One region of the Bacillus cereus group sp. BfR-BA-01360 genome, then DNA from elsewhere that is predicted to be linked to it. Evidence: riboswitches for the same ligand, from Rfam matches in the RefSeq annotation. Region 1 holds a riboswitch; each other region holds the start of a gene.

Region 1 (8,042 bases):
TGAATTTACAGCACTTCGGATGATGGCAGCAGCACCGCTGTTATTATTACTTACGTTTTATATTGAAAAGTCGCTCTATATAGAGAGAAGAGATATACCGAGGCTCATTATTGTCAGTGTTGTTGGCATTATACTATATCAAACATTATTTATGGAAACTGTAAAATATACATCTGCAACAAATGCTTCTTTACTCATTTCTATTTCACCTATTTTTACAACACTATTTACAATTTCGCTGAAACAAGAGAATTTTTCTATTCGAAAATTCATCGGTTCTATTATCGCTTGTGCAGGCACAGTACTTGTGTTACGAGCGGGCCATTCATTTGCCAGCTCGTTCTATGGAAATGGGATTGGGGTTATTACTTCAATATGTTGGGGGCTTTATCCAGTATTAGCGGGACCACTTATAAAAAAATATACAGCACTACGTGTCACTGCTTGGTCAGCGGTTGTTGGGGCGATTCCACTTTGTCTACTGAGTGGATGGCATGTCTTTTTATTACCATTTCAAATTGAAAAAGGAATGACATGGTTTGCGCTCTTATATTCTATTTTCTTTGTAACAGTATTTGGTTTGGTAATGTGGTATATAGGGGTTCAAAAAATCGGAGCATCCCATACGATGGTGTATATGTATATTACTCCACTTGTAGCAGTGTTATTTGCAGCGTTATGGGCAAAAGAGCATATTTCTATGCAGCAAATCATTGGTGGATGTATTATTTTTTTCGGATTATGGTTTGTGAAATTTGAAGAGCGAGCATCACAGGCAATCATATCAGAACATATATCAAAATAGGAAAACAGATCAATCGTGATCTGTTTTCCTATTTTTTTATTTTGGGAAGAAATATGAGAAAAAGAATAGCAGTAATAAGAGGGATTAAATTAAGAAACGGTATACGAAATAATGTGATGAGAATGATGCCGGGAAGAAGGACACCGAGAACAGCATAGAAGATACTGTGCTTTTTTGTGTACCAATATAAAGAAAGGCCAATAAGTGCTGGAACAATGAAATGAATAAGAGCCAATAAAAAATAAATCATCAGACGCCCCCTTTATTTATGTGCTTACTACATCATATCCATATGTTTATAGATTGATATCAATTTTTTGGGAAATGGACAGAAAAATGTTTGCAAAAACGTCAAAAAATCTTTAGGATAGGCAGTAAAAATCTTGTATAATGTTATTTTGTAAAAGTATTTTAATAACATAAACGCAGTGTTTATATGATTTTTGTAAATATAACAAATAAAATGTGATGGTATGTAGATAGAAATGAATAACAGTAAAGGAGCATAGTATGATTCGTATGTCATTAAGGGCGTTTAAAATTCAAATGTATTATTTGCTAGGTATTATGCTACTAGGATGGGCAATGACTCCATTTTCTGCACATTTTTTAGGTGTGGGAATCGGTCTACTAGTTAGTATGTATTGTGTTTGGATTTTAGGCAGACGCATTGAAAAGCTTGGGGATAGCATTGTAAAAAAAACAAAGGCACCGTCCCTTGGAATGTTTAATCGATTTGCAGCAGCGATACTGGGTGCAATTATTATGTATGAAATCGAACATCATATGGTAATGTGGGCGTTTGCTGTTGGGATTATGGGTGGTTACATCTTAATTGTCATTAATTTAGGGTATTACAGCATGAAAGATGAGCAGAAATAGATTATAAGTATAAAACGTTCCTTCTTCAAAAGAAGTGAGACACTCTGTTTGGTTTTTGAAGGTAGGATTTTATATAAAGAAAGAAGCTTACGTTTTTTATCGTAAGCTTCTTTTTTATTGTAAGTATGTGTATAACCGATAAAGTCGCATTGGGTTTTGTCGGTGAGTACGCGTAGCTTTATTTTGATTTACAACATACTTATTCATATGGGTAAGAGTCATTCTTAAGCAGTTGGACCGCCAAGGTTGATAATATCTTTTGAGACATTATCGAATTTCTTGAAGTTTTCTTTAAATTGATTAGCAAGTTCAATTGCTTTTTGCTTATAAGCAGCTTGATCAGCCCATGTTTGTTCAGGCATTAATACTTCATCAGGTACACCTGGCACATGAAGTGGAACATCTAGACCGAAGATATCATGTTTTACGGTTTCTACTTTATCCAGTTCACCGTTTAATGCAGCTTGAACCATTGCTCGAGTATAAGCTAAATTCATGCGCTTCCCAACGCCGTATTCGCCGCCAGTCCAACCAGTATTTACTAAGAATACTTTTGCATCGTGCTTTTCAATTTTTTCACCAAGCATTTCTGCATATCTTGATGCATCAAGCGGTAAGAATGGTGAACCGAAGCAAGTAGAGAATGTAGCTTGTGGAGATGTAACACCACGTTCAGTCCCTGCTAGTTTACTAGTGTAACCGCTTAAGAAATGATACATAGCTTGTTCTTTTGATAACTTACTGATTGGTGGTAATACACCAGATGCATCAGCAGTTAAGAAAATAATGGTATTTGGGTGTCCTGCAACACTTGGTAGAACGATATTGTCAATCGCATCTATTGGATATGCAGCACGTGTATTTTCTGTTAACGCTGTATCGCTATAGTCTGCAATGCGTGTTTTATCATCAACTATAACATTTTCTAATACGGATCCGAATTTAATAGCATCAAAGATTTGTGGTTCTTTTTCATGAGAAAGATTAATGCATTTTGCGTAGCAACCGCCTTCAATATTGAATACGCCATTATCAGACCATCCATGTTCATCATCACCGATTAATTTTCGATGTGGGTCAGCTGATAAAGTTGTTTTACCTGTTCCAGATAAGCCGAAGAATAATGCTACGTCGCCTTCTTCCCCTACGTTAGCAGAGCAGTGCATAGAAAGAATATCTTGTTCAGGAAGTAAGAAGTTCATAATAGAGAAAATAGATTTCTTCATTTCTCCAGCGTATTCAGTACCACCAATTAGCACAATGCGTTTTTCGAATGAAACAATAATGAATGCTTCAGAGTTTGTGCCATCAACTGCTGGATCTGCTTTAAAGTTTGGTGCAGAAACAATTGTGAATGGTGCATTATGATTTGCTAATTCCTCTTCAGTTGGACGAATAAATAATTGATGAACGAATAAATTATGCCATGCATATTCGTTTACAACTTGAATTGGCAGACGGTAGTTACGATCAGCGCCAGCAAATCCTTTAAATACAAATAGTTCTTCTTTTTCCTTTAAGTACTCTAATACTTTTGTATATAATTTATTAAAACGCTCTTCAGAAATCGGTTGATTTACAGGTCCCCAAGCGATTTTATTTGCAACCGATGGTTCTTTCACGATAAATTTATCTTTAGGAGAACGTCCTGTATATTTTCCTGTTGAAGCAGAAACAGCACCGGTAGAAGTTAGTTTTCCTTCATTTCTCATCAGTACTTTTTCCACTAACTGCGGAACGCTTAGTTGAATCTGTGCATTGCTTCCGTTCAGTAATTCATGTAATCCAATTTGGACATTCACAGTACTCATAGTTTATATACCATCCTTTTCATTTTATGAAATATTTCTCGTAATCCCCATCAAAAGTATAACACAATTATATAAATAATGTATACTATTTATTTATTTTTGTTTGTGTGAATGTATAATTTTCTTATTTATATTTTAGCGTGAAAAACTTGTAGGAATAAATGAATATTAATTGACAAATGAATAGCATTTCTTTAGTATAGGTTGGGACGGATACTCTCTTATCCCGAGCTGGCGGAGGGACAGGCCCGATGAAGCCCAGCAACCTCACTTGTACTGGTAAAAACAAGTGAATAGGTGCTAAAACCTGTGCGAGGCGAATGGTCTCGAACGATAAGAGCGAAGGGCAAAAAGCAGTATGCAAGTAGCAAACCAAACCTTTCCTCTATATAATGGGAAAGGTTTTTCTTTATACTTGTGTGGGAGAATAAATGAATGTCGCAATTTGTGGCAAGTTAAGGATGAGTTCCGTACAATATATACAATTACTGTAGGGAGGTTTACCACATGACAAAACAACGTCATCTGTTCACATCTGAGTCTGTAACTGAAGGACATCCAGATAAAATTTGTGACCAAATTTCTGATTCAATTTTAGATGCGATCTTATCAAAAGACGCAAATGCACGTGTAGCTTGTGAAACAACAGTAACAACTGGTTTAGTATTGGTAGCGGGGGAAATTACAACTTCTACGTATGTAGATATTCCAAAAATCGTTCGTGAAACAATACAAGGCATTGGGTATACTCGTGCAAAATATGGATTCGATGCAGAAACTTGTGCAGTTTTAACATCTATCGATGAACAATCTGCTGACATCGCTATGGGTGTTGACCGAGCGTTAGAAGCACGTGAAGGTCAAATGACTGATGCTGAGATTGAAGCGATTGGTGCAGGAGACCAAGGTTTAATGTTTGGTTTCGCATGTAATGAAACGAAAGAATTAATGCCACTTCCAATCTCACTTGCTCACAAATTAGCTCGTCGTTTAACGGAAGTTCGTAAAGATGAAACATTAGAATATTTACGTCCAGACGGTAAAACGCAAGTTACAGTTGAGTATGATGAAAATGGTAAACCAGTACGTGTCGACACAATTGTAATTTCTACTCAACATCATCCGGAAATTACATGGGAACAAATCGATCGCGACTTAAAAGAGCATGTAATTAAAGCTGTTGTGCCAGCAGAATTAATGGACGAAGAAACAAAATTCTTTATTAACCCAACTGGTCGTTTCGTAATTGGTGGGCCACAAGGGGATGCTGGATTAACGGGACGTAAAATTATCGTTGATACTTATGGTGGATATGCTCGTCACGGCGGTGGTGCATTCTCTGGTAAGGATGCAACAAAAGTTGACCGTTCTGCAGCGTATGCAGCACGTTATGTTGCGAAAAATATTGTAGCAGCTGGTCTTGCTGAAAAAGCAGAAGTACAGCTTGCGTATGCAATTGGTGTAGCGAAGCCAGTATCAATTTCAGTTGATACATTTGGAACTGGGAAAGTATCTGAAGAGGTACTAGTAGAATTAGTTCGTAACAACTTCGATCTTCGCCCAGCTGGCATTATTAAAATGTTAGACCTACGTCGCCCAATTTACAAACAAACAGCAGCTTACGGCCACTTTGGACGTACTGATGTAGATCTTCCTTGGGAGCGTACAGACAAAGCAGCTGACTTAAAAGAGCAAGCTGGTCTATAATATAATAAAAAAGGTTTTGCGCTTTCGCGCAAAACCTTTTTTATTTATAGTTAGGCTGTAATAGTGCAAAAAGTTCAATATCATGCCATGCCCCATTTCGAAATATCGCTTCTTTACAAGTCCCTTCATGTTGAAAGCCAAGTTTCTTATAAAGATGTATTGCCTTATCGTTAAACGAAAATACTCGTAGAGAAACGCGATGTAAGTTTAATTCTCGAAAAGCGTAGTTTAATAATAGAGTTAATGCTTCTTTACCATATCCTTGTCCCCAGTAATCTTTCTGCCCAATATCGATGATACATTCTGCGTTCTGGTTATAGGAATCAATCTGAATGAGAGAGGTAATTCCTATTGGGAGGTTGTCATTTTTCAATTCGATGATATAACTTTTGGAATTAGCTGCGTGTATGATTTGTTTGCAAAATGCTTCGGTCTCTTCGAATGAATATGTATCAAGTATAGGGCTAGTTGTTTGCATAACTTCAGGATCGTTACGCCAAAGATGATAAGTCGGAATATCGTCTTCTGATAACTTTCGTAAGCGAATTCGGTTAGATTCAAACAATTTGGAAATACCTCCTATTTCATCTCATTATTTTGTTTCGTACATACCTCAGCGCAAGCATTACAATATATTTGTCCATTCAGTTCAATATATTTTTTATATTTGTCATCCCGCTACTAGGGGTAGGCATATGAATCCATGATTTTTCATAAGATTTGATTTCTTTTTTGCAAGACTTACAAAGTATTGGCTTACTGCGGAATATTTGCAATCATCTTCTCTTTTGACGCGCTTTTCCAGCGCAAAATGCACTGCATAGTAAAAAAAACGTGGCAAAACTAATTCCGCCAATCGTTGCATGAGGTACAGCATCTTTTAACGCAAATCCTGCACTTATGGAAGCAGCAAACAAAAGAAGAAATGTTGTTGTAAGTTTTTGATAGAGTCCCATGTATATCCTCCTCATTGTGAAAATACGGTTCGATTTATAGAATGTGAAAAATAGTAATTGTGATTGAGTGAGTCGTAGAGATGATATGTGGTGGAAGAAACAATAAGATTCCTCTTTATGGATTTATATACTAATATTGTAACATATTATTTTGTGTCGTCACTACATAATGATGAAAGTGTGATGTGCTTCATATAAGCAAGGGATTGAATCGGGTATGATAAAATAAAATAGAGTTTGTTAAAAGAGGAGAATGAGCATGAGTGTAGTAGAACATAAAAAACAAGCGCCAAAAGAAGTGCGTTGTAAAGTAATTACTGTGTCTGATACACGTACAGATACAACGGATAAAAGCGGTAAGGTATTACATGAGTTATTAAGCGAAGCAGGTCATTTCGTAACTGCCTATGAAATTGTAAAAGATGATAAAGAAAGTATTAGGCAAGCTGTATTAAGTGGATATCATCAAGAAGATGTCGACGTTATTTTAACAAACGGAGGAACTGGTATTACAAAGCGCGATGTAACGATTGAAGCAGTTTCGGCATTAATAGATAAAGAGATTGTTGGATTTGGTGAGCTATTTCGCACGATTAGTTATTTAGAGGATATCGGGAGTGCAGCAATGTTAAGTAGAGCAATTGGGGGAACAATGGGCAGAAAGGTTGTCTTTGCTATGCCAGGTTCGACTGGAGCTGTGCGTCTTGCGATGAATAAATTGATTTTGCCAGAGCTCGGGCATATTATATTTGAGCTAAATCGCCAATGAAGAGCGTAGCAGGAATTGTATTAGCTGGTGGTATGTCTAGACGCTTTGGAGAACCGAAAGCCTTAGTAAGTTGGCAAGGGTATACGTTTATTGAACGGATTGTTCAAGTGATGCAGGATGTAATGCAAGATATAGTTGTCATTAGTCATGCTAGCATAAAAGAACGTGTAGCTCATTTAATAGAAGTTCCTGTTATAGAAGATATTTCTTTCTATAAAGGAGAAGGACCGCTTGCAGGAATTGTATCTGGTATGGAGCATCTTGAAGCAGAATGGTATATGATTTCACCTTGTGACACGCCGAATATTTCTAGCAAATGGATAAAACAAATAACAGGACAAATTGACGATGAGTATGAAGCGATTATTCCGATTGTTGAGGGGAGAAAGCAGCCGTTATTAGGGGCGTATCATAAGAATGTGAAAGAGAAAATTTATAAGTTATTAGACGAAGAAAAACGGAGCATGGAGCAACTTTTATCACATTGTAATGTAAAGTATGTGACGGGAGATGAATGGAATATAGAAAAAACATGGTTTGTAAATGTGAATACGAAAGAAGAATATGCAGAATTACTTACATGTAAAAAGAAATAAATGGAATGATAACAGAAAAAATGGCTGTTGTGTGTCCAAGATGGAAAAGAATAGCCTTTTAAAGAATGCGATGGATATTTTGCATTTTGGATTGTTAAATAAGGTCGTTTACGTGGATACCATCTTTTTAACATTTGTACAGGAATATGGCTCATTGTTAAGGAAACAGCTGCTGCATAATTTGTAGAATCCCTTTTGAAAAAAATAAGAAGACAAAGGACGAGTGAGATAGAGAAGATTGCATCACCGATGTGTGTAATGATACGGAAAAAGACATTTAATGTTTTTTGATCGAAATAACGGTTAATTCTTTTGAAAATGTAACACGCTATTTTATATAAGGAGCTGACAGATTTCATCTTCATGGAACATCTTCCTTCTCATTTACATATATATTGAGATGATATCTTCTATTTTAATAAGATTTTGTTGAGGAGATAATAAAGTGAAACTTTAATCAGGGGGGCTTCATTCCCCACTGATTATGAGCCCTCACCAATCGGGCTGCCCTAAAAT
Region 2 (8,042 bases), on a different contig from region 1:
GTCCATCCTTGTTCTTTCATGCCTTCTTCTAATAATTTTTTCGCTTCTACTGGGTCAAATTTTAAATAATCCCCTTTTTCTTTACGGAAATCACGGCCACTCTGTGTTTTCGCTCCTTCTGGAACAAAAGCATATGCTTCTTGTGCATTCCCTTTATACAATTTTTCAACAATAAATTTACGATCAAGTGCTAACGCAAATGCTTTTCGTATTTTCGCATTGGTAAACGGTTCTTTTTCAACATTAAATGAATAAATATAAGATGAAAATCCTGCCATACGTTTATATTCTTTATTTCTTTTTTCTTTTTCAACCATCTCTTGTGGCAAGCCGCTTAATAAGTCTAGTTCTTTCGATTTATACAATTGATATGCCGTATTAGTATCTGGAATAATGCGAAACTCCAATTCTTTTAATGTTACTTTTTTATCATGAAACTCTTTGTTCTTCTCTAAAATAATTGCTTGGTTATGCTTCCACTCTTTTAATTTGAACGGTCCGTTTGTAAGTAATTCTTTTGGACTTGTTTTTAACTTATTTTTATCATCGATAGATTTTTTTGAAAGTGGAATAAATAAAGAATTCGCTAATTGTTGTTTGATAGATGCAACTGGATGTTCAAGCGTTACTTTTAAAGTTTGCGAATCTACCGCTTGAATACCTACTTGTCCTTCTTCACCTTTTCCAGTATTATACGCTTCTGCACCCTTAATAAAATACATTTCTGTTGCATTCATAGAGCCTGTTTTAGGATTTAATATACGCTTCCATGCAAATTCAAAATCATTAGCCGTAATAGGTGAACCATCTGACCATTTCATATCTTTCTTTAAATGAATTGTATATTCTGTTCCATCTACATTTACTTCTTCTTTCTCTGCCAACTCATTTTGATATTTTCCATTCGCATCCTTTGTATATAGACCACTAAATAAATGTTCAATTACATAACCTGACGTACTATCTGTCGCAATTGCTGAATCAAGTGTATATGGGTCACTACTAATATTTGTGACTAAGCGATCCCCCTTATCTGCACTTGCCTTTGACGCTTCTTTCTTACCGCAGCCGACAGAAGCAATCGCTAAAACTGTCATAATGGCAAAAAGTAAAATCTTCTTCATTCTACATTCTCCTTTAGCCTGAAATTTTTGGTGTCGATTCTAACAATGTTTTTGTATAAGAATGTTGTGGATTACGGAATACTTCATCCGTATCTCCAAACTCAACAAGTTCTCCTTTGTACATAACAGCTACTTTTTCACATAAATAATGAACCATCGGTAAATCGTGAGCAATAAATAAATATGTATAACCTTGTTCTCTTTGAATTTGCTGCAAGAAATGAACAATTTGAATTTGCAAGGAAACATCCAATGCTGAAATCGGTTCATCTAGTATTAGTACTTCAGGCTCACATATAAGCGCCCTAGCAATAGCGATCCGTTGACGTTGCCCACCGCTAAATTCATGCGGATAGCGCTCGATATACCTTCTATCTAATCCGACGCGTTCTAACGCATCACCAGCAACTTTATCCTTCTCCTTCTTATCGCCTAACCCAAACGAGATATATCCTTCTGCAACACTATCTCGAATCTTCCACCGCGGATTTAAAGCTGCGGTGGAATCTTGAAAAATAAATTGTACTTTTTGTAAAAAATCTCGCTTTTCTTTCCGATTAAGCGCATGGACAATTTGACCGTTATAAGCAATCTCTCCTGATGAAGGTTTTTCAATACCAGCTATTAACTTACCAAGCGTTGTTTTTCCTGAACCACTTTCTCCAATAATGCCAAGTGTAGTTCCCTTTGAAATGGATAGTGATATATCTTTCAGCGCAGCAAGCCCCTTCTCCTTACTCCCATATATTTTCGTAACCTGTTTTACTGTAATGAACTCTGTCGTCATGAAGCACTCACCTTCTCTTTCGCTTTCCCTTTACGCTGCTCAATAATATGTTTCCAGCAGAATGAACTATGTTCCGGCGAAAATACTGTTTTCTCTGGGAAACGATGAATACATTCTTTCATCGCAACTGGGCATCGGTTCACAAACGGGCATCCAAAACTATTTAATATTTCAAGCGATGGTGTTGTTCCATCAATCGCCCGCAATACCTTTTCTGAATCGTCCATATTCGGAATAGCTTGTAATAAACTTTTTGTATACGGATGCTTCGGTGACTCAATGACTTCTTGAATCATTCCTTTTTCTACAACACGGCCGCCATACATAACAACAACTCGATCTGCTACTTCACGTACAAGCGCAAGGTCATGTGTAATTAATAGAATACTTGTATGTTGTTTTTCTTTTCTCTCTTTTAATAACTCCATAATTTGTTTTTGAATTGTTACATCCAGCGCTGTTGTTGGCTCATCTGCAATGACGAGTTTTGGGTGACAAGCAAATGCAATTGCTAAACAAATGCGCTGCCTCATACCGCCACTTAGTTGATAGGGGTATTGCTCGAAACGCTGTTCTGCTTCATGTATGCCTAAATCATTTAATAACTGAATCGCAATTGCTTTTGCTTCTTTCTTTGATTTCTTTTCATGCTGCAAGATTACTTCTGTAATCTGTTTTCCTACTTTCATTGTTGGATTTAATGATGAAAGCGGGTCCTGAAATATAAAAGAAATATCTTTTCCCCGTATGTGATTCCATTCAGCTTCTTGCAAGTTTGTTAATTCGCTATTTTGAAAAGAAATTTTCCCTTCCTCAGTGCGAATTGACTCTTGGTTTAAGCCAATAATCGATTGTGCTGTTACACTTTTTCCCGAACCACTTTCTCCCACAAGTGCAACTATTTCACCTTCATGAATGGAAAAAGAAACATGTTTTACAATCGGTTGTTTACGATCCTCTTTTTCAACGGCTAACGTTACGTTTTCTAAAGATAAGAGCTGCCCCATGTTTTTTCCCCTTTCGATTTTGTTTCACAATTTTTGGATCAATTGCATCCTGCAAACCATCTCCAATCGCATTAAAAGCAAACATAATTAATGCAATCATTATCGCTGGGAAAAACAGCTGCCACCATTCCCCACTTAATAATGTTCCTAGTGCATCGTTTGTCATCGTTCCCCAACTTGCTGCTGGCGATTGTACACCCAATCCGATAAAACTTAAAAATGATTCTGAGAAAATGGCAGCTGGAATCGTAAAAGATAAATTCACAATAATAATCCCTGTTAAATTCGGAATTAGGTGTTTATAAATAATTTTCATATGAGATGTTCCTAATCTCTCAGCAGCAATGACAAATTCTTTTTGTTTTAATGAAAGCACTTGCGCTCGTACAAGTCGTGCCATTCCAATCCAACCTGTTAATGCAAGAGCAAGAATAATTGTAAACAGTCCTGGCTTCATAACAATTAATAGTAAAATAACAATTAATAAATACGGTATACCATACATCACTTCGATTCCTCTTACAATCCACTCATCAATTAACGTACCGAGACGATTACGCCCTCTCACATATCCACTAAAGCCACCAATCAGTACACCTAATCCGATATCAAGAGCTGCTGCGATCAATCCGACTGCTAATGAAATTTTTCCACCAGCCCATGTTCGTGCCCAAATATCTCTTCCTAAATCATCTGTACCGAACCAATGCTCACTACTTGGTTGGAGGTTTGTTGCTTCTTTTATTTGCTCATTTGCACTATATGGCGTTAAACTTTCTCCGATAAGAGAAAAAATAACGATTAAAAGTAAAGTGACTCCCCCTATAATTGCTATTGGGTTTGATATGAGTTTTTGAAATACTTCCTTTTTCCGACTAATCATTTGCTGTTCTTTATTAGCAGTTAATGCTTTCTTATCTTCAGCCGTCAATAGCTGATCATCGATTTCGTAAGCCCCCATTTTAATTTCCCTCCTCACGTAATAGAACGAATGCGCGGATCAATCATGCGATGAATGATATCCGTAACGAAAATACATATAATGAGCAGTGCACTATAGAAAATAGTGGTTCCCATGATAACTGGATAATCTCGGTTAAAAATACTATCTACAAAATATTTTCCTAACCCTGGAATGGAAAATATTTTCTCAATCACGAAGGTTCCTGTTAACAAACCAGCCATAAGTGGTCCGACAAAAGTAAGAACCGGAACAATCGCATTTCGAAGCGCATGTCTTATAATAATTGTTCGAAGTGGTATTCCTTTTGCACGTGCTAGTTTAATATACTCACTTTGTAAAACTTCAATCATATTCGAACGAACAAATCTTGTAATAACAGCAATTGGCCCAAGCGCTAACGCAAAGGAAGGTAATACAGTATGAGCAAATGTTCCCCAAGAGGCAACCGGAAGCAGCTCAAGTTGAATTGCAAACACCTGAATAAATAACGGTGCTAAGATGAAACTTGGGATTGAGATCCCTAAAATCGCTAGTAGACTCACACTATAGTCAATGATTTTCCCATGATATAAAGCCGCAAACGTTCCAGCTGCAATTCCAACTAACAACGAAATAACAAATGCTTGTAATCCAATAACAGCAGATGGTCCAAAGCCAGTTGTTATGATTTCTGCCACTCCTTGACCCGTTGACTGAACAGATTCTCCAAAGTCAAAATGAATAATCCCATCCAAATACGCTACATATTGATTCCATAAAGGTTCATCAAGATGATATTTAGCCCTCATATTTTGGACAACTTCCTCAGGAAAAATCTTTGCATCTGATGAAAACGGATCACCAGGTATAATATGCATGATTAAAAAAGTAGCTGTAACAATAACCCATAGTGTAAACACCATAACTGATAGTTTCTTTACAATATACACCAAAATACCCCCTAAACACATAAATTTACTTTGTTTTATTCGCGTTTTTTTGCCAATTCCTCTCCTTATCCCGCAATATAAAAAGCCTTGATCTTAAAAAATAAGATCAAGGCTTTTTAATCTATCCTATGCCTATCACTTATCTTTCAAGCTTTGGTTGCTTGCTGGAATTAGCACGGTATTCTTCTTTCAGAACCCGCTGCTGAGGTTTCATAGGGCCAGTCCCTCTACCTCTCTGGATAAGTAAATGACTATATTATTCTTTACTTTGAATTGTATATTTCGAATTATAATTCTGAAAAAACAAAAAGTCAATCCAAATGGGTATTTTTAGAAAAATCAGTTTTTATATTTTTACTTAACAGGAAATATCTAGCTTTCCATTCTATCGACATTTCGACAAGAAAGAATCTGCCATATACAAAACTAACCTTGCATATTGCAAGGTTAGTTTTGTGCTTCTTTTTGGAAACGTTTATAGTATGTAGAAGCTGTTGAAAAATGAACTTCTATATCACGAATTAATGATGAATCTTCTTCTTTTGCTAATTGATCTAACTTTTTCATCGCTTGTTCTGTTTCATTTAAGAAACCTTCATATAACTTATGCTCTTGTTCTTTTGACTTTGGTACGCGAATTTCTGTGCGAATATGCTCAATATCTTCTAACATGCTCTTTGTTACTTTCTGAACATCTTCTTTAAACTGCTTGTTAGCTATCGATTTCCCGCCTTTTTCCTTCGCTTGCCCCCATAATTGTACAGATTGATTTAATTCCTTATTCATTTTCTCATCATACTTTTTATGTACATCTTGATATACCTTCATAGCTTCTTTCTCATCTGCTGATTGTTGCACATTTTCTTTTGTTTCCTTTGTATGTTGATTTCCACCGCACCCTGCTAAAAGCAGCATGCTCCCAAGCAAGGCTGCGCCCCATATTTTCTTCATCTTTTACTCTCCTTTTATCTACCTGACAATCTTTCTATAGAAACTTACATCATATCTCCACTTGTTATTATAACGAGAACACTTCACACTTTGCACTTTTGACCGTCATTTTCTGTGTGCATACCATCATTTTTGTCACAGTATCGTCACTTTATGCAACCAATCTCACCATAGTTATAATATGAAAAGAGGTGATTCAATTTATGTTTGAACCACCTCTTTTTTATGCGTCTATATCTTGTTTTTCTGGCAATACAAGTTTTCTTTCACTAGGCCTTGCCATGAGTAAATAATATAAAACGGCACCTGCTTCACATAACGCAATAACAACACCCATAGGAAGCGCTGTATTACTTCCCCCGATACCTACTAAAGGTGCAACAAGTGCCCCGGAGATAAATTGTAGCAGACCAAGTAATGCAGCAGCCGTTCCAGCCGCTTGTTTTTGATTTCTCATCGCAAGTGAAAAACCTGTTGTTGATACAACACCAACACTCGATACAACAAGAAATAAAGAACATAATACACCGATTAATCCAATTCCAAATACAATCGTAAGTAGTAAGGAAGTACCTCCAACAGCCGCAATTCCAATACCTACTACAAACAACGCTTTTTCACTTACCTTTCCTGCCAAGCGGCCCGTAATTTGACTGGCAATAATAATACCGATTCCGTTAATCGCAAAAAATAAGCTAAATGCTTGTGGCGATGCCCCATATATATTTTGTAATACAAACGGCGATCCAGAAATATAAGCAAACATCGCCGCTGAAACGAACCCTTGTGATACGGCATACCCCATAAATAAGCGGTCTTTCAATAACTTCCCATAGACCGACAGCGTCCCTGCTACGCCTCCTGTTATCCTTTCTTCTAATGGCAATGTTTCACGCAGTACAAAAATAACTGATATTAACATACAAATACTGATTACGCCAAGAACAATAAATACACCGTGCCATGAAGTAAATTGCAACAATTGTCCACCAATAATAGGCGCCAAAATAGGCGCTGCCCCGTTTACTAACATAAGTAACGAAAAGAACTTTGTCATCTCAGGGCCTGTATACATATCACGTACCATCGCACGGGATATGACAATACCCGCTGAACCTGAAGCTCCTTGCAGAAACCGTAATAGCACTAGAATCCAAATAGATGGAGCAACCGCACAAAGTAAAGAAGATGCTACATAAATAATAAGGGCAATAATCAAAGGTTTGCGCCGCCCATAAATATCACTAATAGAACCAACAAATAATTGTCCTACTGAAAGTCCGAGTAAACATGCTGTTAGTGTAAGCTGAGCAAGGGAGGCACTCGTTTGCAAATCCCCCATTAATTTTGGCAATGAAGGCAAGTACATATCAATAGATAATGGGCCAATTGCTGTGAGTGTCCCTAAAACAATAATCATCCAAAACCTGTTTGTTTTTACAGGCTTATATACACCGTGATTCATTTCATTCACTTGTAAGATTCATCCTTTCTACTATAAATATAAGGTTAAATTGATATATCTTAAACAAACGTAACAATTATAGTTACATCAATACAAATACGTCAAGTATATGCTACTTTCCTTTTTATAACATAAAAAAAGCGATAGAAAATCTATCGCTTTACTTTTTTAAATTTTCATTTGTGAATTTAGATACCGAAGACATCGTTTCCCCTGTGTCCAAATACGCCATTTTAATGGAATCTCCCACTTCGGTAAACATCGCATACGGGAAGTCTTTTGCAGAAACCATAAATACTTTGTTCTCATTTTCTAATAAGATGAAGACAAGCGTATTTTCTCCTGATTTCTCCTTATAAACACGCTGTACAATCCCTTCTTTTTGTGCTTCTTTTCCGCTAGAAGTCGGGCGGAATGAACCTCCACTTCCCGTTAGCACACTCTTATATTTGTCCAGCGCTTCTTTTTGAGTGGAACCTGTCGCAAATATTTTTGCATTGGAAGCATAAATCACCGTATGTGCTCGCACTAAACCGCCATCATCAATAACAGGTACAATCCAAGAAGGTTTCCCATACACATTATAAATAACCGGCATCGTTCCGTGCCATTTCTCTCTCTTAAAAGAATTATCTACTACCTCTGTCGCAGCTGAGCCATCCATAATTCCTTTTACTTCTTTTCCATTATAGTAATACAGCTTCCCTGTACGTGCATCTACTAATGAATAACCTAAAGCAGAATCGACACCTTCTTTTGGAGAAGTAAAATCAGTAAAGTAATATAATGTCCCGTCCTTCCCAAAGATTGGTGTT
Region 3 (8,042 bases), on a different contig from region 1:
GGCACAGGAAATTTTAAAAGAGATGCAAAAAGAGGATCCAAAGGTAAAAGAGGTTCCAGTTATCTTTGCTATTTATCGTCAAGGTCCAAAGTCGACACTTGTACCGGGAAACTTTTTGTCCTATGCTAAACTTGATAAAGGCAGCGATTCGATTGAAGAATGGAATCCAATTAATGAAAAGTATTACTTATTCCCTTCTGAAGCAGCGAAATCTGATAAACGTGAAGATCATGCCATGATGGATAACTTTAAGACGAATCTGAGCAAGTACTTTGAAGGAGATTACAGGGCTGTTGTGGGTACAGGATTTTATAAGGATGATGAATTAAAAGAGATGAAAGTGGATATTCCGGTTCAATTTAATGGAAAATCAGAAATTATCGGCTTTACTCAATATGTAGCTGGAAGTGTCATGCAGTACTTCCCAAACTATATGAAAGTACAAGTAACGATTAGGTCAGTTGAACATCCAGAAGCTGTGATTGTACGTGAAGCGAAGCAGGACGAACCGTTTGTGAAAATTTTAAATTAAAGAAAAAAGCTGTTCCATTCATGGAATAGCTTTTTTTCTTTAATAATTTTGTTATAATTTCTAATGTTACAAATAAAAGGATGAGGGGAAAAGAAATGGATGAATTAAGTCTTCAGGTTATCGTTTTACTAGTGGCTTTCGGCTTTTTAGCTTCTTTTATTGATTCTGTTGTTGGAGGAGGGGGATTAATTTCATTACCTGCACTTATGTTCGTAGGATTATCACCTGCTTCAGCGATTGCAACAAATAAATTAGCTTCAACAATGGGGGCATTCACAAGCACAATTTATTTTATTCGTTCAAAAAAAGTTGATTTTTGCATTGTAGGAAAGTTAATCCCATTAACTATTATGGGAGCAATTGCGGGAGCGTTAGTTGTAAAATGTATTCCCCCGGATATTTTACGGCCACTTGTATTAGTTATGTTGGTATTTATCGCCATTTATATTATTGTAAAAAAGGATTGGGGAAGCGTCTCTACTTATAAAAAGATGACAAAGGGAAAAGCTTTAATGTTTTACTTTGCAATTTTAATGATAGGATTTTATGATGGTTTTTTTGGTCCAGGTACCGGATCCTTTTTAATTTTTGCATTTTTATTAATTGGTTTAGATTTTATTCGAGCAGTTGCATCTGGAAAAGTTTTGAATTTTGTTAGTAATATTGTGTCTTTCTTTACATTTTTATTTTTAGATATTATTCATTTTGAATACGGTATTATTATGGGATTATCAATGATTATCGGAGCATATTTTGGGTCGAGATTTGCAGTGCAAAAAGGTGTTGGGTATGTCCGAACTTTATTTCTATTGGTGACGATTTTGTTAATTGGAAAAAATGTTTTAGAATATACGCATGTTTTTTAGGTTCATACTTTTGTATGAATCTTTTTACTATATTTTAAAAATTTATTAATTTTTAAAATATAAGTCTAGGAATATTTGAATAAATCTAAATTATCGTGTAGAATAATGTTGTAAAATGTAAACGTTTTTCTAAGGGGAGGCTAAAAAGAATGGTAGTAGCGTACAAACATGAGCCCTTTACAGATTTTTCAGTAGAGGCTAACAAATTAGCGTTTGAAGAAGGGTTAAAGAAAGTAGAATCTTATCTTGGACAAGACTATCCATTAATTATCGGGGGAGAAAAAATTACTACAGAAGATAAAATTGTTTCTGTAAACCCTGCGAATAAAGAAGAAGTTATTGGTAGCGTTTCAAAGGCTAGTCGCGAATTAGCTGAAAAAGCAATGCAAGTGGCTGATGAGACATTCCAAACTTGGAGAAAGTCGAAACCCGAAATGCGTGCAGACATTTTATTCCGCGCTGCAGCAATCGTTCGCCGTAGAAAACATGAGTTCTCTGCTATTCTTGTAAAAGAAGCAGGTAAACCATGGAATGAGGCAGATGCTGATACAGCAGAAGCAATTGATTTTATGGAATATTATGGACGTCAAATGTTGAAATTAAAAGACGGTATTCCAGTAGAAAGCCGTCCTATTGAATATAACCGTTTCTCTTATATTCCATTAGGAGTAGGTGTAATTATTTCACCTTGGAACTTCCCATTTGCAATTATGGCAGGAATGACAACAGCTGCGTTAGTTTCTGGTAATACAGTATTATTAAAACCAGCTAGTACAACACCTGTAGTAGCAGCGAAATTTATGGAAGTTTTAGAAGAAGCAGGCTTACCAGCAGGCGTAGTAAACTTTATCCCTGGTAGTGGTTCTGAAGTTGGTGACTATTTAGTAGACCATCCTCGTACGCGTTTCATTAGTTTCACTGGATCACGTGATGTAGGTATTCGTATTTACGAACGCGCTGCAAAAGTACACCCAGGTCAAATTTGGTTAAAACGCGTTATTGCTGAAATGGGTGGTAAAGATACAATCGTTGTTGATAAAGAAGCAGATCTTGAATTAGCAGCGAAATCTATCGTTGCATCCGCATTCGGATTCTCAGGACAAAAATGTTCTGCTTGCTCTCGTGCAGTCATCCATGAAGAGGTATACGATCAAGTATTAAATCGTGCAGTTGAATTAACAAAAGAATTAACTGTAGGTAACCCAGCTGAAAAAGGAACAAATATGGGACCAGTAAATGATCAAGCTGCATTTGATAAAGTGATGAGCTATGTTGCAATTGGTAAAGAAGAAGGGAAAATAGTAGCAGGTGGCGAAGGAGACGATTCTAAAGGATGGTTTATCCAGCCAACAATCGTTGCTGACGTTGCAGAAGATGCTCGCTTAATGAAAGAAGAAATCTTCGGACCAGTAGTAGCATTCTGTAAAGCAAAAGACTTTGATCATGCGCTTGCAATTGCAAATAATACAGAATACGGTTTAACAGGAGCAGTAATCTCTAACAACCGTGCACATATTGAAAAAGCACGTGAAGACTTCCATGTAGGTAACTTATACTTTAACCGTGGATGTACTGGAGCAATCGTAGGTTATCAACCATTCGGTGGCTTTAACATGTCTGGTACAGATTCTAAAGCTGGTGGTCCTGATTACTTAGTGCTTCATATGCAAGCAAAAACAACTTCTGAAATGTTATAAGAAGTAACAAAGAGAGCCTTTCCAAAATGTATAACTTTTGGACGGGTTCTTTTTACGTTTGTAATAGCAACATTTTTTGATTAAGCTGATCTATTGTCATTTTGTGTTGATATTAAAAGTTCATGGTTTTGTGCTCTTTTACGTAGGTCATGTTATGAAACGAATAGAATGCTACAAAATTTATTCAATTCGTCGTATTTTTCTGTATTATTTTTATGGAATTCCTGTATAATACAACTTGAAAGAAAATCTATGGTTAGGCAAGAGAACACTACTTTCAGTTTTATTGACTGAAAGTAGTGTTTTTATATTCACAAATATAGTAAAAAGGGTAATAGATAGAATTTTTTAGACGGGTAAAAATTCTTCTGTACTTATTACATCAGCATATCCTTCATTTAGACTTGCCAAAATGGTGTTATGAATATAGACAGCGGGAATAGTGGCGTTTTTAAAGAGAAGGTCTTTCGTCGCGCAAGCATCATGTATCACGGTGCAATGAAACCCAAAATCAAAAGCAGCTCTCACGGTAGCATCAATACACATATGTGTCATCATTCCGCATATAATAATACGCTCGATTTTTAATTTCTGTAGTTTCTGTAATAGATTTGTTTCTCGAAAGCTATTTGGATAGTGTTTTAAAATCACCGTTTCATTTTGTAAGGGACGAACGCTTTCGTGAATATGAACACCTTCTGTATTGGGGAGGAAGAAAGTTGCATGATCCCCAAAAGATACATGTTGAATATGAAAAATTGGTTGGTTTGTTTGTCGAAAATATTGTAATAATTGACGAGCGTACTCACTAGCTTCTACGGCATTACGTAATTCCATCTTTCCATTCGGAAAATAGTCATTTTGAATATCAACGAGTAACAGTGCTGTTTTCATATTATTTATCGTCCTCCACTATATTTCGTATTCATGTCATTTTATTCAATGAGGCAGGGATATTTTCCTTTGCAAAAGAGAATAAGAGAAGAATTTTACATTTGATTTGAAAATTCCAATAGAAAAATAATCGCTATACTTTAGGAATTTTATGTTGACTCTAACTTTTCTGAGTTTTATAATAAAAAATAATTAAATAACAATTAAATCGAGACATTCTTATCCAGAGAGGTGGAGGGACTGGCCCTATGATACCTCAGCAACGGGTTTTTTAATACCGTGCTAATTCCAGCAAGTCTAAAAAGGACTTGAAAGATGAGAAGATGTGAACGAGTATATTTAAAAGTGCTCTCCTTCTTATCTTTTATGACTGATAAGAAGGAGGGCGCTTTTTATTTTACCTCGGGAGGTCTACTTCAAGTTGCTATAGCATATGGGAGGGGAAAAAATGATTTCTTTTACAAATGTAAGTAAGGTATATGAATCTGGTGGAGAGCCTGTTCATGCAGTAGAAGATGTAACACTTTCGATTAAAAAGGGAGAAGTATTCGGTATTATTGGGTTTAGTGGCGCTGGAAAAAGCACATTATTACGCTTAGTTAATATGTTAGAAAGACCGACTTCAGGAACGGTTTCAATAGATGATAAAGACATTACATCTCTAACAACAAAGGAGTTACGACAGTTAAGACAAAGAATCGGAATGATTTTCCAAAGTTTTAATTTATTCAATTCAAGAACAGTGTTTGGGAATATTGCATATCCATTAAAGTTAGCGAAAGTACCGAAGAATGAGATAAAAGAAAGAGTAAATGAGCTGTTGGAATTTGTAGGATTAGAAGATAAAGCAAATTATTATCCAGAGCAATTGTCAGGGGGACAAAAACAACGTGTTGGAATTGCGAGAGCACTTGCTACATCACCAGATATTCTTATTTGTGATGAAGCAACATCGGCATTAGATCCTGAAACAACCACAGAAATTTTGAATCTATTAAAGAAAATAAACAAAGAATATAAATTAACAATTCTCCTCATTACACATGAAATGCAAGTTGTGAAAGAAATTTGTCACCGCGTGGCGGTTATGGAGAAAGGGAGAGTCATTGAAGAAGGGACATTATTTGATATCTTTACAAAACCAAAAACAAAAACGACTCAAAATTTTGTTCGTTCTGTTGTGAATGACCATTTACCAGAAAGTGTACTAGCAAAAATTCAAACTGGTGGACAAATTTATCGATTAACATTTACGGGTGAAGAGACAGGACAGCCGGTATTATCGTATATTGCCAAAAATTATAATGTGGATGTAAATGTGCTCTACGGAAACATTATTGAATTACAAAATGTGTTATTTGGAAATCTTCTTGTAGAACTGCAAGGTGAGCAAAAAGAAATTCAAAAAGCCTTACAATATCTCAGACTGCAAGTACAACTGAAGGAGGTTAAAGCACATGCGAGTTGATTGGAGTATATTTTGGCCACGGATTCTCGATGCGACAGGGGATACCCTTTTAATGGTAATTGTAACTCTTATATTTGCTACAATACTAGGTATACCTCTAGGTTTACTTTTATATGTGACAAGGAAAGGTAATTTTTTAGAAAATAAATTGGTCTTTTCTATTCTTAATATTGTTATTAATACGATTCGTCCAATTCCGTTTATTATCTTTTTAGTAGCTTTAAGTCCCATTACAAGAACTGTTATTGGAACAACAATCGGAACAGCTGCAGCGATTTTTCCAATGACACTTGTTGCTTCGATTGGAATTGCCAGAATGGTAGAAACAAATCTTGTTTCAGTACCGAAAGGAGTAATCGAGGCAGCGCAAGCAATGGGGGCATCACCATTAAGAATTGTGTTTGAAATTCTTGTTCCGGAGGCATTGGCACCATTAATTTTAGGGGTTACGTTTATGACTGTTGGTTTAATTGAGTTTTCAGCAGTGGCTGGGCTTGTTGGTGGCGGTGGTCTTGGTGATTTAGCAATGACATATGGTTATCAACGCTTTGATACATCGGTTATGTTCGTGACAGTTGTATTGCTTATTATTCTTGTACAATTAGCTCAACATCTAGGGAATTATTTCTCGAAAATATTTTTAAGAAGGTCATAAAGAAGAGAAGAGGGATAGAAGATGAAAAAGATATTAGCATTTGCATTATCAGCAATTGTAGGAATTACCGCTTTGAGTGGTTGCTCAAATGGGGATGCTGAAGCGAAAGAAAAGGAGAAGGTCGTTCGCATCGGTGTAACAGGAACGGATGGAGAAGCTTGGAGCATTCTTCAGAAGAAAGCTGAGAAAGAAGGTATGAAAATCAAACTTGTGGAGTTCTCTGATTATACAACGCCAAATAAAGCATTAGCTGATGGGGATATTGAATTGAATGCATTTCAACATATTGCCTTTTTAGAGCAGTTTAAAAAGGAACATAAATTAGATATTACAGCTGTAGGTACAACGCAAATTGCACCAATGGGATTATTCTCTGAAAAGTATAAAAAACCAAATGACATTCCAAATGGTTCAGAAATTGCTATTCCGAATGATCCAACGAATCAAGCACGTGCCTTAAAACTTCTTGATGCAGCGGGCCTATTAAAATTGAAAAAAGATTTCGGTTTATTCGGCGATCCAAGTGGTATTGCTGAAAATCCAAAAAAATTAAAAATTACACCAGTTATTGCGCAGCAAACCCCTCGTGTATTAAAGGATGTAGCAGCTTCCGTTATTAACAATGGTGTAGCTGGTCAAGCTGGTTTAAATCCAGCGAAAGATCCTATTTTCTTAGAAGATCCAAAAAACGACAGTGCGAAAGCGTATATTAACATCTTCGCAGCTCGTACGAAAGATAAAGATGATCCAACAATCAAAAAAGTGATTAAATTATACCATTCAAAAGAAGTAACAGATGCAATTAAGAAAGAAACGAAGGATGGTTCGATCTCAGTAGATCTTTCACTTGATGAAATAGAAAAAATTGTTAAATGATAGTGCGTTTAACGGATTAACAGAAGGAACCCCTCCGCTGTTAGTCTGTTCAACATATAATCTTACTTAACAGATGAAACCCTAATTTTTTGTATCTTCCAATTCTGTATACCATAAAAAATAACGTCTGTGAAGGAGAGTGGAGAGATCAGGAGTTTTCCTGTTCTCTCTTATTTTGGTTAGTCAAAGAAACTAGCTAAATATAAGGTGATCCAAATCATAGAAGGATAGGAGAGTAAGCTGAAAATTAGTATAAGGACTAGTTTCTTTTTTGGAACTTGTATTAAAGAAAATAAGTAGAGGGAAAATAGTCCAATGATAAATGCTGATATCACTCCAGGGTTGTATGCGCGATACATGAAAAATAAAATCATATGTTGAACAGCGTTAAAGAAAATAGCACCTTGTATAAAAATAATCCAGTAAATAGAAGAGATAATATGAAGTTGATAGAGAATGATAAAGAGCAGAACAATGGTTGTTAATATACAAATTGCTATTAGAAATTGATGCGTATTTATGAAGTTGATAGAGAATTGATTAGCGAGATATTGAGGCATACTAATAGATTCTTCAAGATTATGAATGAAAAATAATAAGGGAATAATCCAAATTATCATATTGGTAGATACATGTTTTGCTTTAGGTGTTTTAATCAAATCGATCATCTCCGAGTAAAGGAATAGAAAGCCCTTAAGGAGAGGGCTTCCCATATTGTTATTCGATAGTAATACTTTAATAGGTAAAGCTATACTGAGCCTCGTTAATCATCATTTTTTCAGGATTTACAACAATGTGAATTTATCCCGCTATTTTAGGGCAGTAAGACTCCCACCTCAAGATTCAGAGAGAAGCAAGGAAGATAGGTGGGAGTAGGGCTGCCCGTAACAGCCCGATTGGTGAGGGCTCATAATCAGTGGGAGATGAAGAAAAACCCCACTGATTAAAGTTTCACTTTATTATATCACGATTGGAAAAAAGTTCTCGTATTTCTTCTAGTTGCTTGAGTGTGTTTGTTAATTCATCCATGATATCATCTGTAGGAAAGGGATAC
Region 4 (8,042 bases), on a different contig from region 1:
TTTCCATCACTGCAGCTGGTCTAATGATTAAAACTGGTGAACCGATTGGTGCGCTATTAACAGCAACTTTAGCGGTTTATATCGGAAAACGATTAAGTGGAAAAACGGCTTTAGATATGATGCTTGTTCCTTCTGCTGCAATATTAGGTTCTGGTATTGTTGGGATTTGGTTATCTCAAAATATTAGCCCAGTCTTAAATGCAGTTGGTGCATTTATTAAAGAAAGTTCAGCTGGTAGCCCATTTCTTGCTTCTGTCGTACTAGCAGTTGCTTGGGGATTATTACTTATTTCTCCAGCTTCATCGGCAGCTTTAGCAATTGCGCTTAGCTTAGATGGAGTAGCAGGCGGTGCAGCGCTGGCAGGGTGTGTTGCTCAATTTATTGGATTTTCCGTGATCTCAGCAAAGGAAAATAATTTAGGTGGCATTTTAGCACAAGCACTTTGTACTCCGAAAGTACAACTTCCCAATATCACTAAAAATCCAATCATTCTTCTCCCAACTGTCGTTGCGAGCGCAATTGTCGGTCCTGTTTCTGCACTCATTTTCCAACTGGAAGCAGGAAAAGAAATTGCTGGTCTTGGATTAAGTTCTTTCATCGCACCTATTAATTTAATTTCTAACCAAGGATTAGGTGTTGTACCAGCGATGGTAATCACTTATATCGTAATTCCAGTAGCTGTTTCATATATCATTTATATCGCATTACGAAAAGCAGGTCGTATTCATTCTGGAGATATGACTGTGCCACAATCTTAAATGAAGATTAAAAATCTCCTTTATATAGAGAAAAGCAGACTGAAGAAGCCACAGTCTGCTTTTCATTTATATGTTATAGGCAGTAAAACTCTTACCTCAAGATGCCAAATAGGTGGGAGTGAGGTAGGAGAAAATCTCTATTGATTTACTTTATAAGATTGCTTGACTGAAATCGTTATTCCGCTATATCTGTTTACTAATAAGAGTTGGATACTGAAATAGAGTATGCTTGCTAGTGTTATGCCAGATACAGCGTCGATAAAGGCATGTTGTTTTGTAAATAGTGTTGATAAAATGATGAGCATGCCAAAGAAAGTAAGCAAGTAATATTCCCATTTATGTTGCTCTCTTCGCTTAAAGGCAGCTAACATAATCACAAATGTTGTGAGAACATGAATGCTAGGAAAACAGTTGACAGGCTGATCAATGCTATAAATGTAGCGAACTAAGTTAGAAAATAGATCAGTGCCAACGACTGCCGGACGCGGTACAGTTGTTTGCCAAAAGTAATAAATGGAAAAACAAGTTAACTTTCCAAGAATAATGCCACTTAATGTTACATAATATTGTTTTCTGTCGGCAAAGCAATAGTAGATCAGTGCGCCATATAAATATGGAAACCAAATTAAATAGGGGATAATAAATACTTTTACAAATGGAATCCAATCATCAACGATAGTTGTAACATCGACAGCATGGGCACTCGATTTATTCAGTACATCGTAAAGGGGACTTACGAGTACAAGTAGAAGTATATAAGTTAATGGAAGAAACGATGAAAGTTTATATTTTCTCATGATGATCTCCTATTATTTTGTAATGTAAGTAAACCTTGTTGATTATAATATAGAAACTTCAAATGAGCCATTGATTTTACTTACATTTTTGTCATTTGACCTAAAAAATGGAGGGGTGCGGGATGAAACGTTTGTCTTTCTTGTTCTTTTTTATACTTTTATGTTTAGTAGGAACTGGATGTACAAAGGGAGAAGCGGGAGGAGCATTAGAGTATAATGGCAGAGCGCTTGTCATTGGTGTTATTGGTGAGAAACCAAAAGATACATTCAGAAATGTGAAGTTTGAAAATATAGCATTAAACGAAATGGAACAAAAATTAGCGGAAGTAGATGGCTTTCTTGTGATGAAGGAGAAGTTTCAAGAAGCATCAAACGAACGGTATAAAGAATTGTTTTTATCAATAAAGAAACCAGTATTTTTTATTGGCTTACAAGATAAATCTTATTCGCTTTTTATAAAGAAGAAGCTAGATTATAACCATGCACCGAAGGATGAAAATGCAATGTATACGCAAGGGTTTGTAAATATCGGAAGCGGTGAAGGACAGCAGTGGGGGATCGGTTTAACAAACGGTGGCGCTGCAGAGGAAAGTGTTCATAATATGTATATTATTGTGTTTCAGGCGATTGCGGATTATTTAAATAGACAATGAGAGGAGCCTTTAAATAAGGCTTCTTATTGTTTAAATAAACGTTTGTTTAATATATATGTTCGCCCTAAATATGATAAAAATATGTATTTTTTGTTATATTGTTTTCTTTTGATAGTGGAACAAATAAAGAAATTTGCAGGATTATTAAAAATTATCACGAAATAAATTAAAGTTTGAAGAAATAATGGTTTGAAATAATAAAACGTTTTCTATATGATAAAGGTAAAGGTTAGTAAAAAAGTAGGTGAATTTATGACAGTAACATTTTATTCATACCCAAAATGTGGCACATGTCAAAAAGCAAAGAAATGGTTTGAGGCAAACGATGTAGCATATGAGATGATTCATATTGTTGAAAATCCACCGTCACAAGAAGAATTACGCAATTTGCATATGAAAAGTGAATTGCCGTTAAAGAAATTTTTTAATACAAGCGGTATGCGTTATCGTGAGCTTGGTTTAAAAGATAAGTTAAAGGTTGCAAGTGAAGACGAAATGTTTGAACTTTTAGCGTCCGATGGTATGTTAATTAAACGTCCGATTGTAACAGATGGAACAAATGTAACACTTGGCTTTAATGAAGAGCAGTTTGAAAGTATGTGGAAAAAGTACCAATAAGGTATTTTTACATAATTAATACATTCACTGGAGGTACAGTCATGAGCATTCCAAATCATTTACGTTACTCTGAAGAACACGAATGGGTAAAAACTGAAGGGAATCAAGTTGTTATCGGTATTACTCATTTCGCACAAAGTGAGCTAGGCGATATCGTATTCGTTGAACTTCCTGAAGTAGGTGCAACACTTGAAGCTAATGAGCCATTCGGAAGCGTAGAATCTGTTAAAACAGTTTCTGAATTATATGCACCTGTAAGTGGTAAAGTTGTAGCAGTAAACGAAGAATTAAGTGATCAACCAGAACTTGTTAACGAGTCTCCATACGAAGGTGCATGGATGGTGAAAGTTGAACTTTCTGATGCAAGTGAAGTTGAAAAACTATTAACTGCAGAAAAATACGCAGAAATGACAAACCAAGACTAATTTGATTCTAGATAAAAGAGGCAGCCTATGTGCTGTCTTTTTTAATTTTTATAGTACATTGTTATCAAAAGGAATGAGAAACCATATCCCCCTTACATTCTGAACGAGCCGCTTGTGCTTTTCTTTGTAAAAATAAACAGGAAACAAGATGGGAATATCGAATATACTATATACGAAAGTAAGGTTGTTTTATAGTATATGGTGATCGGGTGATGACACATGGTTTATGTAGAAAAGGTCATTATTGTAGAAGGTAAATCAGATAGAAGAAAGATTGAATCTATTATTCGAGAACCGGTGGAAATTGTTTGTACAAATGGTACAATTGGTTTGTCGAAAATGGATGAGCTCATTGATCAGTTTTTTGATAAAGAAGTATATGTGCTAGTGGATGCTGATGATGCAGGAGAAAAGCTTCGCAAGCAATTTCGTAAGGAATTTCCGCAGGCTGAACATATTTATATTGATCGTTCATATCGTGAAGTAGCAACTGCACCGTCTTCACATTTAGCAAATGTATTATGGGGAGCTGACATTGATGTTTATACAGAATATTTACGGTAAGGAATGATGATAGAAGTGATTGACTGGACAGGTGCTGAAGCCACAAATCTAATAGTGAATCAAGAAAAAACAGTGTTATATGTATATACTCCAATGTGTGGTACATGCCAATTGGCGAAAAAAATGTTAACTGTTGTAGAAGCAACGATTGTTGACTTAGAAGTTGGCATGTTAGATTTAAATTATGCTCCGCATTTAGCACGTGAATATGAGATAGAAAGTGTTCCTTGTTTACTCATATTTGAAAATGGAACGTTGAAGAAGAAAATATATGCATTTCATTCAGTTGAATATTTATATAAGGAACTACAGTAGGCGGCAAAAAATTTGCCGCCTCGACACATTTCTTGGGAAATATGTTGAAATGGCAGAGGTAATACAGTATTTGTCGAGCAAAAGGAAGAGGATTGATGCTTAGGGAATGGAAAGGTATTAGTAGAAAGTGATATGAAGGATGTGATGAGAATGAAATTATATTCAATGCTTCAATCATTTGTAACACATGCTAATAAACAATATCATTTAGAACCTCTTTTGCGTCAAGCAGGAAAAGTCATTAGTATTCATTTTGGAGATGAGTGCCATTCCCTCCAAATTTCAAGGGATTATATACAGCTTGTAAAAGGAGATAGGGGAACCGAACAAATCCACTGTTTTAAAGAAGAAGATTTACAACAATTAGTTACAGGGAATGTTCGTTTGCAAAAGCTAATTCATGAAGGTCGTGTACATTATGCGGGGACATATCGCACGATGCTATTATTGGAGTCCATGTTTCATATTTGTAAACCAATGCCAGTGGGCGCTTAATATTCTTAAAATTTTCTTTTTAAGAAATTTTTTGTTGACAGAGTGAATGTATATTGATAAAATTCAAGTCATAAAATATAGATAATTTCATAAATTTTGAATCAGAAGAAAATTAGATCTGATTTCTCTTATCAAGAGAGGTGGAGGGACTGTGCCCTATGAAGCCCGGCAACCGTCAACGATTTTGTTGAAATGGTGCCAATTCCTGCAAAGCAAATGCTTTGAGAGATGAGAGAAAGGATTATGTTGATATACGCATAAAAACCTTTCTGCTCATTGTAAAGCAGAAAGGTTTTTTTGTTGTTTGAATGAGGAGGACATTTAAACAACAGGAAAAATCGATAAGAAATTGAGCAGATGGCGACAGTTCAGTATTCTTACACCAAAAATAAAAAATGTGAGAGTCATTCTGAACGAGCTACTTACGCTTTTTATGAAATCCAGCTTCAGTAGCTAGAATGTTCGGTGGCTTCGCTTCTTTCTACGAGGCAAAAAGGCGCCTCTACGTCAGAAGCTCCATCCCCCTTACATTCTGAACGAGCTACTTACGCTTTTTAATTAAAGGGGTGAACATCATGATTCTATTAGAAAATGTGAAAAAGATATATCAGTCAAAAAACGGTGATGTGATTGCTGTAGATCGGGCCAATTTAAAAATAGAGGAAGGCGAAATTTTTGGGGTTATCGGATATAGCGGTGCAGGTAAGAGTTCGTTAATTCGCTTGTTTAATCAGTTGGAGAAACCAACTTCTGGTCAAATTACAGTTGCTAATCGTTTGATTTCAGCCATTACCGGTAATGAACTTCGAAAGGCAAGACAAGAAATTGGGATGATCTTTCAACATTTCAATTTACTTTGGTCAAGAACTGTTCGTGAGAATATTGCTTTTCCTCTCGAGATTGCTGGTGTGGATAAAAAGGAGCGAAAGAAACGTGTAGATGAGCTTATTCGTCTTGTCGGATTAGAAGGGAGAGGAGATGCTTATCCATCTCAACTGAGCGGTGGACAAAAACAACGCGTCGGGATTGCAAGAGCGTTGGCTAACAATCCGAAAGTACTTTTATGTGATGAAGCAACATCGGCGCTTGATCCGGAAACAACAGATCAAATTTTAGATTTACTACTAGATATTAATAAACGCCTTAACTTAACCATTGTGCTTATTACTCATGAAATGCATGTGATTCAAAAGATTTGTAATCGTGTTGCAGTGATGGAAAAAGGGAAAATTGTAGAGACAGGTTCTGTACTAGAGGTATTTCGTAATCCGCAGCAAGAGATTACAAAGCGATTTGTTCAGCAATTAACAGATTCTGAAGATACGAATGAAACGATTGAAAACTTATTAGAGAAATACCCAGATGGTAAAGTCATTCGTTTGCAATTTATTGGAGATTCTGTAGAGCGCCCAGTGTTACAAGGGTTAATGAGGAGAGAGGATGTAGAAGTTAGCGTGCTTCAAGGAAATATCGCGCAGACAAATAATGGAGCATACGGAAGCTTAATTGTTCATTTAAATGGTGAAGAAGCAGCCATTCAGCAGGCAATAGCAGGAATCCATCAAGAGAAAGTAGAGCTGGAGGTGGTTGCACATGGATAAATTGCTCACAAATGTCGATTGGAATCAAATGCTAGAAGCAACAGGAGAAACATTATACATGACGGCAATCGCAGCAATTGCCACATTTATTTTAGGACTTATGTTAGGATTACTGCTCTTTATGACAGCGAAGGATAATTTGTGGGAAAACAAAGTGATTCATACAGGAATCGGGGCATTCGTAAATATTTTTAGATCAATCCCGTTCATCATTTTAATCATTCTACTTATTCCGTTTACAAAGATTCTTCTTGGAACAATTCTTGGAGCAAGTGCAGCATTGCCTGCTTTGATTATTGGAGCGGCCCCATTTTATGCGAGAATGGTTGAAATCGCGCTTCGTGAAATTGATAAAGGTGTGATTGAAGCTTCAAAGGCAATGGGAGCGAAAACAAGCACAATTATTTGGAAAGTATTAATTCCAGAATCTTTGCCAGCACTTGTATCTGGTATTACCGTAACGACAATTGCACTTGTTGGTTATACAGCAATGGCAGGCGTTGTTGGCGCTGGCGGACTCGGTACACTAGCATATTTAGAAGGGTTCCAGCGGGGAAACAACGATGTGACAATTGTTGCGACAATTTGTGTATTGCTGGTTGTGTTTTTCATTCAATTTATTGGAGATTTTGCGACAACTCGGATTGATAAACGATAAATCGATTAAAAATTAGGAAGGATGTTAACAACATGAAAAAATTATTACTTTCAGCACTTATTACGACATCAATTTTTGGATTAACAGCTTGCGGTGGGAAAAGTGAAGATAAGCTTGTTGTCGGTGCTTCTAATGTACCGCACGCTGAGATTTTAGAGAAGGCAAAACCATTGCTTGAGAAAAAGGGCGTTGTGTTAAAAATTGAAAAATTTCAGGACTATGTATTACCGAATAAATCATTAGCAGATAAAGAATTAGATGCAAACTATTTCCAGCATATTCCGTATTTAGAGAAAGAAATAAAGGATAAAGGGTATAAGTTTGAAATAGCAGGCAAAATTCATTTAGAACCGATTGGAGTATACTCTCAAAAATATAAAAGCTTAAAAGAGCTTCCAGATGGAGCGACAGTAATTATGAGTAACTCTGTGGCTGATCATGGCCGCGGATTAGCAATCTTACAAAAAGAGGGCATTTTAAAAATTAAAGATGGTGTAGATCCTGTGAAAGCAACAACAAAAGATATTGCGGAAAATCCAAAGAACTTGAAGTTTAAAACAGATATCGAACCAGGTCTATTGCCACAAGTGTATAACAACAAGGAAGGCGATGCGGTTTTAATTAACTCAAACTATGCAATTGATGCAAAATTAGATCCAGGAAAAGATGCAATTGCGATTGAAAGTAATGATTCTCCATATACAAACGTAGTGGCAGTTCGTAAAGGGGATAAAGATAAAAAAGAGATTAAAGCGCTTGTAGAAGTATTGCATTCGAAAGAAATTGAAGATTTCATCAAGAAAGAATATAAAGGGGCGGTTGTTCCTGTAAAAGAATAATGGCAGGAAAAAAGGCTGAGAAATTCTCAGTCTTTTTTCTTTATATATATAAGAAGAAAGGTGTATCATAATAGAATGTGAGGGAAAATCTATACACATTTGTGAAAAAATTATTACTTTTTTTCAGCGTTTGCGATATCATTTTATTTGATATAAAATTAGAATGAGAATAAAATGAGAATGTGAATGTTTTAGGAATTTTTAAAATGTATATAGAGGATTATTGGAGGTATTGAGATGGCTGGTTCTACATTAACGGTTAAAGACTTACATGTATCAATCGATGGCAAAGAAATTTTAAAAGGTGTAAACCTGGAAG

What was found. A riboswitch is a leader RNA that binds a small molecule or an ion and turns the genes downstream of it on or off. The one in region 1 is predicted to bind S-adenosylmethionine.
Positions count from the first base shown of each region.
Region 2: linked by a shared signal. The riboswitch ahead of MR056_RS17020 (ABC transporter permease) and the one ahead of metK (methionine adenosyltransferase) in region 1 are both predicted to bind S-adenosylmethionine.
Region 3: linked by a shared signal. The riboswitch ahead of MR056_RS16140 (methionine ABC transporter ATP-binding protein) and the one ahead of metK (methionine adenosyltransferase) in region 1 are both predicted to bind S-adenosylmethionine.
Region 4: linked by a shared signal. The riboswitch ahead of MR056_RS15620 (methionine ABC transporter ATP-binding protein) and the one ahead of metK (methionine adenosyltransferase) in region 1 are both predicted to bind S-adenosylmethionine.

Region 1 covers NZ_JAKUFV010000009.1:75,501-83,542, forward strand. Annotated here, with positions in the region: gene MR056_RS10795 (DMT family transporter) at 1-805, shown strand, start outside; gene MR056_RS10800 (hypothetical protein) at 834-1,055, opposite strand; gene MR056_RS10805 (ATP synthase subunit I) at 1,316-1,687, shown strand; gene pckA (phosphoenolpyruvate carboxykinase (ATP)) at 1,912-3,498, opposite strand; SAM riboswitch class I at 3,717-3,838, shown strand; gene metK (methionine adenosyltransferase) at 4,006-5,205, shown strand; gene MR056_RS10820 (GNAT family N-acetyltransferase) at 5,246-5,770, opposite strand; partial or broken gene MR056_RS10825 (hypothetical protein) at 5,785-5,975, opposite strand; gene MR056_RS10830 (hypothetical protein) at 5,982-6,161, opposite strand; gene MR056_RS10835 (MogA/MoaB family molybdenum cofactor biosynthesis protein) at 6,421-6,930, shown strand; gene MR056_RS10840 (molybdenum cofactor guanylyltransferase) at 6,927-7,526, shown strand; partial or broken gene MR056_RS10845 (phosphatase PAP2 family protein) at 7,516-7,891, opposite strand.
Region 2 covers NZ_JAKUFV010000021.1:54,382-62,423, forward strand. Annotated here, with positions in the region: gene MR056_RS17000 (peptide ABC transporter substrate-binding protein) at 1-1,124, opposite strand, end outside; gene MR056_RS17005 (ABC transporter ATP-binding protein) at 1,138-1,911, opposite strand; gene MR056_RS17010 (ABC transporter ATP-binding protein) at 1,908-2,918, opposite strand; gene MR056_RS17015 (ABC transporter permease) at 2,875-3,879, opposite strand; gene MR056_RS17020 (ABC transporter permease) at 3,894-4,811, opposite strand; SAM riboswitch class I at 4,948-5,057, opposite strand; gene MR056_RS17025 (hypothetical protein) at 5,259-5,762, opposite strand; gene MR056_RS17030 (multidrug effflux MFS transporter) at 5,986-7,245, opposite strand; gene MR056_RS17035 (DUF3981 domain-containing protein) at 7,388-8,042, opposite strand, start outside.
Region 3 covers NZ_JAKUFV010000019.1:23,826-31,867, forward strand. Annotated here, with positions in the region: gene MR056_RS16120 (CamS family sex pheromone protein) at 1-532, shown strand, start outside; gene MR056_RS16125 (TSUP family transporter) at 628-1,398, shown strand; gene pruA (L-glutamate gamma-semialdehyde dehydrogenase) at 1,548-3,095, shown strand; gene MR056_RS16135 (cysteine hydrolase family protein) at 3,444-3,989, opposite strand; SAM riboswitch class I at 4,206-4,311, shown strand; gene MR056_RS16140 (methionine ABC transporter ATP-binding protein) at 4,438-5,457, shown strand; gene MR056_RS16145 (methionine ABC transporter permease) at 5,447-6,112, shown strand; gene MR056_RS16150 (MetQ/NlpA family ABC transporter substrate-binding protein) at 6,134-6,988, shown strand; gene MR056_RS16155 (HXXEE domain-containing protein) at 7,168-7,647, opposite strand; partial or broken gene MR056_RS16160 (ArsA-related P-loop ATPase) at 7,949-8,042, opposite strand, start outside.
Region 4 covers NZ_JAKUFV010000018.1:2,376-10,417, forward strand. Annotated here, with positions in the region: gene MR056_RS15580 (PTS sugar transporter subunit IIC) at 1-758, shown strand, start outside; gene MR056_RS15585 (phosphatase PAP2 family protein) at 896-1,555, opposite strand; gene MR056_RS15590 (hypothetical protein) at 1,678-2,208, shown strand; gene MR056_RS15595 (arsenate reductase family protein) at 2,461-2,826, shown strand; gene gcvH (glycine cleavage system protein GcvH) at 2,868-3,251, shown strand; gene MR056_RS15605 (toprim domain-containing protein) at 3,471-3,815, shown strand; gene MR056_RS15610 (thioredoxin family protein) at 3,822-4,130, shown strand; gene MR056_RS15615 (hypothetical protein) at 4,281-4,625, shown strand; SAM riboswitch class I at 4,751-4,860, shown strand; gene MR056_RS15620 (methionine ABC transporter ATP-binding protein) at 5,201-6,226, shown strand; gene MR056_RS15625 (methionine ABC transporter permease) at 6,219-6,884, shown strand; gene metQ (methionine ABC transporter substrate-binding lipoprotein MetQ) at 6,917-7,723, shown strand; gene sufC (Fe-S cluster assembly ATPase SufC) at 7,961-8,042, shown strand, end outside.